3 regions of the Rhizobium sp. R339 genome follow, and region 1 is predicted to be linked to each of the others. Evidence: predicted binding sites of a transcription regulator. Region 1 holds the regulator's gene; each other region holds the start of a gene.
What was found. Region 1 encodes LexA, which represses DNA repair genes until DNA is damaged. Its sites were predicted from a motif close to TGTTCNNNNTGTGTTCNG; they were not measured.

Region 1 (3,277 bases):
TCGCATAAGATCGGTGCTGCCCGGCGACACCGGCGCTTTTGCGGCCGCCCTCGTGACGGACGAACGGCGCGCCATTTCGAACGAGACGACGGAGGCGCTGCGCCAGTCTGGCCTTGCCCATATCATCGCCATATCGGGTCTCAATATGGCCTTGTCCGCTGGCATCTTCTTCGTCGGCTTTCGAATGCTGCTCAGCCTCTTTCCCGTCGTCGCCCAGGCCTATCCGACGAAGAAGATCGCCGCCGCCGGCGCGCTCCTTGCCGTCACGGCCTACTTCCTGATCTCCGGTTTCGCCGTCTCGGCCGAGCGCGCTTTCATCATGATGGCCGTGATGCTGATTGCCGTCTTCTTCGACCGGCCGTCGATCAGCCTGCGCAATGTCGCGCTGTCCGCGCTTGTCATTATCGCCATTTCGCCCTCCGAGGTGTTGGGCCCGAGCTTCCAGATGTCCTTTGCTGCGACATTGGCATTGGTTTCCGGGTATCAGATGTGGAAGGACCGGCGCGTCCGGGAAAACGCCTTTCTGAAATTGCCGATCATCAGGCCCATCGTTCCGGTGGCGGGGTTCTTCATCGGCGTCTTCCTGACCTCGCTGATCGGCGGCTTTTCGACCGCGCTGTTTTCGATCGAGCATTTTCATCGCCTGACCGCTTACGGCCTGCCGGCAAATCTCGCGACGATGCCGATCATCTCCTTCATCGTCATGCCGGCCGGGCTGCTGGCGATGCTGCTCATGCCTTTCGGCCTGGATGCCGTGCCCTGGAAGGTGGTTGGATTCGGCCTCGATCTGGTGATCGCGGTCGCAAAGACGGTTTCCGGCTGGGGCGGCGACATCGGGGTCGGACGGTTGCCCGGCTGGTACTTTGCAGTGGCTGTCGCCGGCTTCCTGCTCGTGACCCTGCTACGCACCCGGTTGCGGCATATCGGTGCTGCCGTCATTGCCGGCTCGACGCTTGTTTTGCTGCTTCTGCCGGCTCCTCGCGCCCCGGATCTGGTGATTTCGGAGGATGGCGCTCTGGTCGCGGTCGTGGAGGCGACCGCTATGGCTTCCAATCGCCCGAAGCCTTCGGATTTCATCTTCGATCAGTGGCAGCGAGCATTGGTCCTGCCCACGCATCATCCTCCGAAGATGCTGGAAGGCCCGGCGATTCCGGAAGGAGAAGATCGGCGCCTCAAGCTTTCCGCAGATCAGCAGGAGGAGGTGAGGACCGCGATGCAGGCCGCCGCAACGGGCGGCGAAACAAACCGCTTTTCCTGCGTCAAAAAGGCCTGGTGCATATCGCGGCTTGCCAGTGGAAAGGTCCTGACCGTCATCGACAATGCCGCCTATCTCGGTCCGGCCTGCGATGTGGGCAACATCGTCGTGACGTCGGTGCGGCTGCGCTTCGACCGTTGCCGCTCAGGCGCAATGCTTTTCACCGGAGAGACGCTCCGCAAGAGCGGTTCCGTCGAATTGCGCTTTACGGATGACGGTCCGCAAACCGTCACCGCATTCGGCCTGCTGTCGAGGCCATGGACGCGCCATCGCGCCTATGACTGGCGCACCGGCAATTTCGCCGAATCCGGCGTAATCGATGTCAGTGATAGCGGCGGATGAGACCGACGAGCTTGCCCTGAACCTTGACGCGATCAGGCCCGAAGATACGGGTCTCGTAAGCCGGGTTGGCCGCTTCCAGGGCGATCGATGCGCCCTTGCGGCGGAAACGCTTCAGCGTCGCTTCCTCGTCGTCGACGAGCGCGACGACAATGTCGCCGGGATTGGCGGTGCTGCCGTTGCGAATGATCACGGTGTCGCCGTCGAAGATGCCGGCATCGATCATCGAATCGCCTTTGACCTCGAGCGCATAATGCTCGCCATTGCCGAGCATATCGGCTGGAACGACGATGTCGTGGGTGTTGTTCTGGATCGCCGAGATCGGAACGCCGGCGGCGATGCGGCCCATGACCGGCACCGAAACCGAGTTGCCGTTATCGGCAACGGGCTTTGCTGGAGCGGGCGCGGCCACAGGCTGGGGCTTGCCGAGGCTGCCTTCGATGACGCTCGGCGAAAAGCCGCGCCGGGGCTGGATGCTGGGGCTGTAGGCTTCCGGAAGCTTGATGACCTCAAGGGCGCGAGCGCGATTCGGTAGGCGGCGAATGAAGCCGCGCTCCTCGAGCGCCGTGATCAGCCGGTGAATGCCGGACTTGGAAGCCAGATCCAGGGCATCCTTCATCTCGTCGAAAGACGGCGGAACGCCGGATTCCTTCATGCGCTCATGAATGAAAAGGAGAAGCTCCTGTTGTTTGCGCGTGAGCATCGACGTCAGACCCCGTGATTGAAACAAATCCAGAACAGACACTATATGTTCCATATGTGTTCCGCAAGTAGCTAAATTTCCGTAAAACTTGGCTCCAACTCGTTGAGATTTTTATTTTCATTCGCCGGATCGCCGGGCAGGCCTTGAATTGAGATGAGCACTGGCGCACATCTCTAGCTGTTTCGGGAGGGGATATCATGAACAGGCATTCCGCCAACCCGCATCCGCTGGATCACTTGGTGCTGCCCGTCGTCAATATCGATCTGGCGCGAGAGAGGCTCGGCAAGCTCGGCTTCACCGTCGCCGCCGATGCGCGCCATCCCTTCGGGACGGAGAATGCCTGCGTCTTCTTTGCCGACAAGACCTATCTGGAGCCGCTCGGGGTAGCGAGCGTCGAGGAGAGCGAGGCATCGGCGCGGAAGGGCAATGTGTTTATCGCCCGCAACCAAGCTTTCCGCTTCCGCTGCGGCGATGAGGGGCTTTCGGCGGTGGCTTTCGGCACTGCGGATGCTGGCCGAGATCATCATAACTTCGTTGGCAAGGCATCGAGCGCCGGTGAAATGCTGCAGTTCAGCCGGCCGATGACGATGCCGGATGGATCTGAAAGCATCGCCGGCTTCAAGCTCGCCTTTGCCGCTGACCTGCGCGCACCTGACTTCTTCCTCTTCAGTGTCGAGCGTATCAGTCCGCTCCCGGCAGATCGCGGCGCGCTGGAGGCGCATGCAAATGGCGTCACAGGCATTGCCGAGGTGGCGCTTAGCGCGCCGGACGCTGCGGCATTCGGAACTTTCGTCGGCCTTGCCGCGGGACAATCGGCGATCGAGAAAACCGGCTTCGGCGTGAAGATCGCGGCGTCGAATGCAAAGATCAACCTGATGACGCCGGAAGGGCTGGAAGCTTATTTTGAGATCGCCGTTTCGCACGCCGAACGCGGCCTGCGCGGGCGGGCCGTCCTCTTCAATGTCGCCGATCTTGCCGTG
Region 2 (3,277 bases), on a different contig from region 1:
CGTCTTCGGCCGCTTCGTCTTCGCGATCGGCACCAATGAAGAGGCCGTGCGGCTGTCGGGGCACGCGCCGAAAAAATACAAGATCGCCGTCTTCACGATCTCAGGTCTGACGGCCGGCATTGCCGCCATGGTCTATCTGCTGCGCCTCAATGTCGGCAGCCCGGTCGCCGGCATCGGCTACGAGCTGAACGCTATTGCCGCGGTCATCATCGGCGGCACCAGCCTTTCGGGCGGCAAGGGCTCGATCATCGGCACGCTGGTCGGCGCCTGCATTCTGCAGGTCCTGTCGACGGGGTTGCAGCTGCTCGGCGCCGACGACAACATCAAGCCGATCGTCATCGGCGCCGTCATCGTCCTTGCCGTCATTCTCGACAGCTATCGTGGCCGGCTGATGCGGATCTTGGAAACGCGAAGCCCTTGATTGGCCGTTGCGTTTGATACCGGGCCGACCTACATCTGTCCGGCATTCAGCGAGGGACGGAAATGGCCAAGATCACCAATGTAGCGGTCCAGATGGATCATGTCGCCGGCATCAATATCGCGGGCGATTCCACCTTCGCGATGAGCCTGGAGGCGCAGACGCGCGGTTACAAGCTTTTCCATTACACGCCTGAGCGCCTGAGCTTTCGCGACGGCAAGCTCTTTGCCAGCGTCGAGCCGATGCTGCTGCGCGACGTCAAGGGTGATCATTTCGAACTCGGCGCGTCCGAGCGCGTCGATCTCTCGACCATGGACGTGGTGCTGCTGCGGCAGGACCCGCCCTTCGACATGGCCTACATCACCTCGACGCATCTGCTCGAGCGCATCCATCCGAAGACGCTCGTCGTCAACGATCCGGCCTGGGTGCGCAATTCGCCGGAAAAAATCTTCGTCACCGAATTTGCCGATCTGATGCCGAAGACGCTGATCACTAGGGATGCAGCCGAAATCCGCCGCTTCCGCGACGAGATGGGCGACATCATCCTGAAGCCGCTCTATGGCAATGGCGGCGCCGGCGTCTTCCACTCCACCCGCGACGACCGCAACCTCTCCTCGCTGCTGGAAATGTTCGGCCAGCTGTTCCGCGAGCCCTTCATCGCCCAGCAGTATCTGCCCGACGTGCGCAAGGGCGACAAGCGCATCATCCTGGTCGATGGCGAATTCGCCGGCGCGATCAACCGCGTTCCGGCCGAGCACGACAGCCGCTCCAACATGCATGTCGGCGGCCGCGCCGAGGCGACCGAGCTGACGCCGCGCGAAAAGGAAATCTGCGAACGCATCGGTCCGGCGCTGAGGGAACGCGGCTTCCTGCTCGTCGGCATCGACGTGATCGGCGATTACATGACCGAGATCAACGTCACCTCGCCCACAGGCATTCGCGAGGTCAAGAAGTTCGGCGGCGCAGATATCGCCAGCCTGCTTTGGGATGCGATCGAGCGCAAGCGCGGCTGAGCCTCCCGGCCGCAGCCGGAGACGCGGGCATGATCGGATACAACCGAATGTCACTTGATACGTCCGAATATGTTCCGCGACTGTTCTTGTTTTATTCTTGTTTCCATGCAAGATTGCAACCGCTGGCCTTAAAGGCCGCAGGGCGGTAAGTAGAGTTTGCTGGGCAAGGGGTAGGCGGATGGTCGCGCGCGTCAGTACGGTTGCATTTCAGGGTATCGAAGGCGTGCCGGTCGAGGTCCAGGTCATGATCGCGCCCGGCAAGGTCGGAATGCAGATCGTCGGCCTGCCCGACAAGGCGGTTGCCGAAAGCCGCGAGCGCGTGCAGGCGGCCCTGCATGCTTCCGGTCTGGCGCTGCCGGCAAAACGGGTGACTGTCAATCTGGCGCCTGCCGATCTTCCGAAGGAAGGCTCGCACTTCGACCTTCCCATCGCGCTCGCTTTGATGGCCGCCCTCGGCGCCATTCCCGCCGATGCGCTGTCGGATTTTGTCGTCGTCGGCGAACTCAATCTCGATGGAACGATCGCCGCCATTGCTGGCGCTCTGCCGGCCGCGATCGGCGCCAATGCGCTCGGCAAGGGGCTGATCTGCCCGGCCGAAAGCGGCGCGGAAGCCGCCTGGGCCGGTGCCGACGTCGATATTCTCGCACCCCGCAGCCTGATTGCCCTCGCCAATCATTTCCGCGGCACGCAGGTGCTCTCCCGGCCGGAGCCGTCCATCCGCGCCAACGCCGCCAACCTGCCCGACCTCGCCGAGATCAAGGGCCAGGAGAGCGCCAAGCGCGCGCTCGAGGTCGCGGCCGCCGGCGGCCATAACCTCTTGATGGTCGGGCCTCCCGGCTCCGGCAAGTCGATGCTGGCGGCAAGGCTGCCCTCCATCCTGCCGCCGCTTTCGGCGGCCGAGCTGCTTGAAGTGTCGATGGTCCATTCGATCGCCGGCCAGCTCACCGGCGGCAAGCTGTCCGACCGCCGGCCGTTTCGCACCCCGCATCATTCCGCCACCATGGCGGCTCTCGTCGGCGGCGGTTTGCGCGCCCGCCCCGGCGAGGCCTCGCTTGCCCATCACGGCGTACTTTTCCTCGATGAGTTTCCCGAGTTCACGCCGCAGGCGCTCGATGCCCTCCGCCAGCCGCTCGAAGGCGGCGAATGCGTCATCGCCCGCGCCAATCACCGCGTCTCCTATCCGGCGAAATTCCAGCTGATCGCGGCAATGAACCCCTGCCGCTGCGGCATGGCGGGCGAGCCCGGCCATACCTGCGCCCGCGGCCCGCGCTGCATGAGCGATTACCAGGCCCGCATCTCCGGCCCGCTGATGGACCGCATCGATATCCGCATTGACGTACCCGCCGTTTCCGCCGCCGATCTCATCCGCCCGATGGCCGCCGAGGCGAGCGCCGACGTCGCCCGCCGCGTCGCCCGCGCCCGCGAAATCCAGCAGCAGCGCTTCGAAGCCGCCGGCGCCAAGGGCATCGGCACCAATGCCCGCTGCTCGACCGCCATGATCGAGAAACTCGCCGAACCCGACGCCGGCGGCCTGCAGCTCCTGCGCGACGCCGCCGAAAAAATGAAATTCTCCGCCCGCGGCTACCACCGCGTCCTCAAGGTCGCCCGCACACTCGCCGATCTCGACGGCAAGCCGACGGTCGGCCGGATGCATCTGGCGGAGGCGATCTCCTACAGGATTGCCGGGGAGAGGCTGTCGGCCGCGGCTTAGGGAAGAAGGACGATGCCGTTACAGTAAGTTGGTGATATGTCTTTCTCCTCCTACTACGCTTTTTTGCTATTTTAGGGTGGTCAATGGGACTTCTGCACGAAATTCAGAATGATGCCGTGGATCAAGCAAGCACTA
Region 3 (3,277 bases), on a different contig from region 1:
GGCGCAGTCATGACCCGCATGTCAGGCTCCGGCGCCACCTGCTTCGGGATCTTTAAGACCATGACCGAGGCGAAAGATGTGGCGGCAGCCCTTCACGGCGAGCGGCCCGACTGGTATTTCCAGGCAACGGAAACGATCCCGGGAGGTAGATGATGGCAGGTCTGGACGAGAAGCGGCCCTTCATCGCCGTTGGCATGGCAGTTCTCACCGTCTCGGACACACGCACGCCGGAGACCGACAAATCGGGCGATACGCTGGCGGCGCGAATCATCGAGGTGGGCCACAGGCTCGTCGATCGGGCGATCGTGCCGGACGACCGGGAGAAAATCGCCGCAACGGTCAAGGCCTGGACCGAGCGGGACGAAATCGACGTCGTCATCACCACGGGAGGCACCGGTTTTACCGGCCGGGACGTCACGCCCGAGGCGCTGGAGCCTCTGTTCGAAAAGCGCATGGACGGTTTTTCCGCCATCTTTCACCGCATCTCCTATGAGAAGATCGGCACGGCGACGATCCAGTCGCGCGCCACGGCAGGCGTTGCCAATTCCACCTTCATCTTCGCCCTGCCGGGTTCGCCCGGCGCCTGCCGGGATGCCTGGGACGGCATCCTGAAATCGCAGCTCGACTATCGTAGCGTGCCGTGCAACTTCGTCGAAATCATGCCGCGGCTGGACGAGCATCTGAAGCGCGGCGCGGCGAAATAGGCCGGCCAAGACCGGGCACCGCAAACGGCACCATTGCCTATGTGGCAATGCCTGGCAGAGCGGGCATGGTATCCCAGCTGTCACCCGAAAGCAGGAAGCAGCTTATGCCGTGAACATCCGTTACGATGAGCGTCCAGGTGCCGCTTTCGGCGGCATAGACCTCGAGAACGGCGTTCTGATTGATCAATCCGACTGCAGTGAGCTTTTCGCCGAAGTTCCTGTCCAGGAAATTGACGATCTCGGATCGGCCTGCGCAACTGCGCACCATCTGCGATGCTGCCGGATGCGGATGCGCGATCAGCGATATCGGCAATATGACGGCCAGCAGGCCGTAAATCATACCGCGTACCATGACGCACCTCCTTTCGCCGGAGCCCGGCAGAAGAGGAGATGTCCGCTGACCTGTTCTGCCGTCCACCGGCATTCCATGGCCATCCGTTGCGAAGCGAGGCGCTTCGGCGGCGCCATGAGCGAATTATAGCGCGAAATCGTATCGGACGCCATCTTTTGCAAGGCGACAGGAGGAGGTGCGGCATCACCGCGCGGCGCGGGCGACCCAGGAGGGAATCAGTTCGCTGGAGAGTTTGCGCGGCTTCTGCCCTTTGACGAATTCGGCAAGGCGCATGCCGCTTCTGGCCGCAGCGAGCGCCTGGTGCTTCGGCATCAGCAAACCGAGTTCCAGCGGTGGGGCGGCGCGGCGGACGCGCTCGAAGAACGGGCGCCGGTAGCCGCGCGAGGCGGTGAAGTGCGCCGGCAGCTTGTTCAACGCCACATATTCGGAAATCTCATCGATCCAGCCGGCCTGGGGCCTTGCGCCCGGCTCGACGAAGAGTAGCCATTCGCCGCGCGCTGAGCGGACGATGTCCTTGATATCCCACTTTGAATAGAAGCGGCAGCCAGCCGCGTCCGCCACCCGCGAGGTGCCGTCGGACGAGCCGTGATCGAGGACGACCACATCGCTCACGAGCCCTTCCACCGCGCCCGCCACCAGCACCGACAGGGTCTGGGCCAGCTCGGATTCCTGATCCTGACATTCGAGAACAACGGTCAACATCGGCTATCTATAATGCGACGCACAAATTTCTGCCAGCAGCATTTCCCGTATTTTGTTCTTGCATTGTTCTTGTTTTGCAGATAGGAATTTAATCATCAAAACGGACGGAAGCACTGGCTTTTCCGTCACGGGAGAATCCGATGAGAGAGCAGTCCCTGGCAGGGCAGGCCGCGTTCGCGCCTGCCAATACGGCAGATATTGCCGATGCGATGATCGTTTCCTCCGGTCTCAGGATCGAGGTCGATCGCCGGCGCGGCCGTGGCGCCGGGCTGAACCCGACAGGGCGGTTCGAGGCGCTGCAGCGGGAGACCTTCGACGACGGCTGGCAGACGCTGGAAGAATTGCCGCCCTTCAAGACCGAGGTGCAGGTCGAAAAGCCGCGCACGGCCATCACCCGCAACGAATCGCCTGATATTTCCTTCGATCGCTCGATCAACCCCTATCGTGGCTGCGAGCACGGCTGCATCTACTGCTTCGCACGGCCGACACATGCCTATATGGGGCTTTCCGCCGGGCTCGACTTCGAGACGAAGCTCTTCGCCAAGCCCGATGCGGCAAAGCTGCTCGAGCGGGAGCTCGCCAAGCCGGGCTACAAGGTGCGGGTCATCGCGATCGGCACCAATACCGATCCCTACCAGCCGATCGAGAAGGAATGGCGCATCATGCGCGGCATTCTCGAAGTGCTGAACAAGGCGAACCATCCGGTGTCGATCGTCACCAAGTCGGCGATGATCCTGCGTGACCTCGACATCCTGCAGGAGATGGCGAAGAAAAACCTGGTGCGGGTCGGCATTTCGGTGACCACGCTCGACCGCAAGCTTGCCCGGGCGATGGAACCGCGCGCCGCCACACCGCCGCGGCGCCTGGAGACGATCCACGCGCTCGCCGAAGCGGGCATCCAGACGGCTGTCATGGCCGCCCCGCTCATTCCGGCGCTGAACGACCATGAATTGGAACGTATCCTCGAATCGGCCAAGGCCGCCGGCGCCGCGGAGGCGAGCTACGTCATCCTGAGGCTTCCTCTCGAAGTCAGCCCGCTCTTCCGCGACTGGCTGCTGCAGCATTATCCCGATCGCTACCGGCATGTGATGTCGCTGGTGCGCTCGATGCGCGGCGGCAAGGATTACGATTCCGAATTCGGCAAGCGCATGAAAGGTGCGGGGCCCTATGCCTGGCAGATCGCGCGCCGTTTCGAAATGGCGGCCAAACGCTTTGAACTGACGCGGCGCAGCGTGCCGTTGCGCGACGATCTGTTCGTGCCGCCCGACGGCAGCGGCGTGCAGCTGTCGCTGCTTTGATTGCCGGAGCGGTTCGGCTTTCGTGGAAGCGCAGAACCGCTCAAACTCCTTGTTTTAGGCAACTTCTGGAGAGCTCTCTTGATTCTCTTGGATTTGCTTCAAGCTTGCGCATCGGCCCATCGAGAAACCGCCCTGTTTTCGAGCCCGAGCGCAATTCCCGCGGATGGCCCTGACCGCCACCATCCGCCGGACCGTCCCCGGCCGCCGCCCTGATCCGGGGA

Region 2: the regulator LexA is predicted to act here: its motif matches at 1,513-1,530, upstream of ATY76_RS20640 (YifB family Mg chelatase-like AAA ATPase).
Region 3: the regulator LexA is predicted to act here: its motif matches at 1,812-1,829, upstream of ATY76_RS31360 (PA0069 family radical SAM protein).

Annotation. Positions count from the first base shown of each region.
Region 1 is NZ_LOKV01000003.1:154,761-158,037, reverse strand. Features, by position in the region: gene ATY76_RS07430 (ComEC/Rec2 family competence protein) at 1-1,597, shown strand, start outside; gene lexA (transcriptional repressor LexA) at 1,578-2,297, opposite strand; gene ATY76_RS07420 (VOC family protein) at 2,495-3,277, shown strand, end outside.
Region 2 is NZ_LOKV01000023.1:278,317-281,593, forward strand. Features, by position in the region: gene ATY76_RS20630 (ABC transporter permease) at 1-421, shown strand, start outside; gene gshB (glutathione synthase) at 484-1,431, shown strand; gene ATY76_RS20640 (YifB family Mg chelatase-like AAA ATPase) at 1,610-3,142, shown strand; gene ATY76_RS20645 (hypothetical protein) at 3,226-3,277, shown strand, end outside.
Region 3 is NZ_LOKV01000028.1:184,815-188,091, forward strand. Features, by position in the region: gene ATY76_RS31340 (4-(cytidine 5'-diphospho)-2-C-methyl-D-erythritol kinase) at 1-153, shown strand, start outside; gene moaB (molybdenum cofactor biosynthesis protein B) at 153-704, shown strand; gene ATY76_RS31350 (hypothetical protein) at 742-1,056, opposite strand; gene ATY76_RS31355 (glycosyltransferase family A protein) at 1,240-1,758, opposite strand; gene ATY76_RS31360 (PA0069 family radical SAM protein) at 1,899-3,056, shown strand.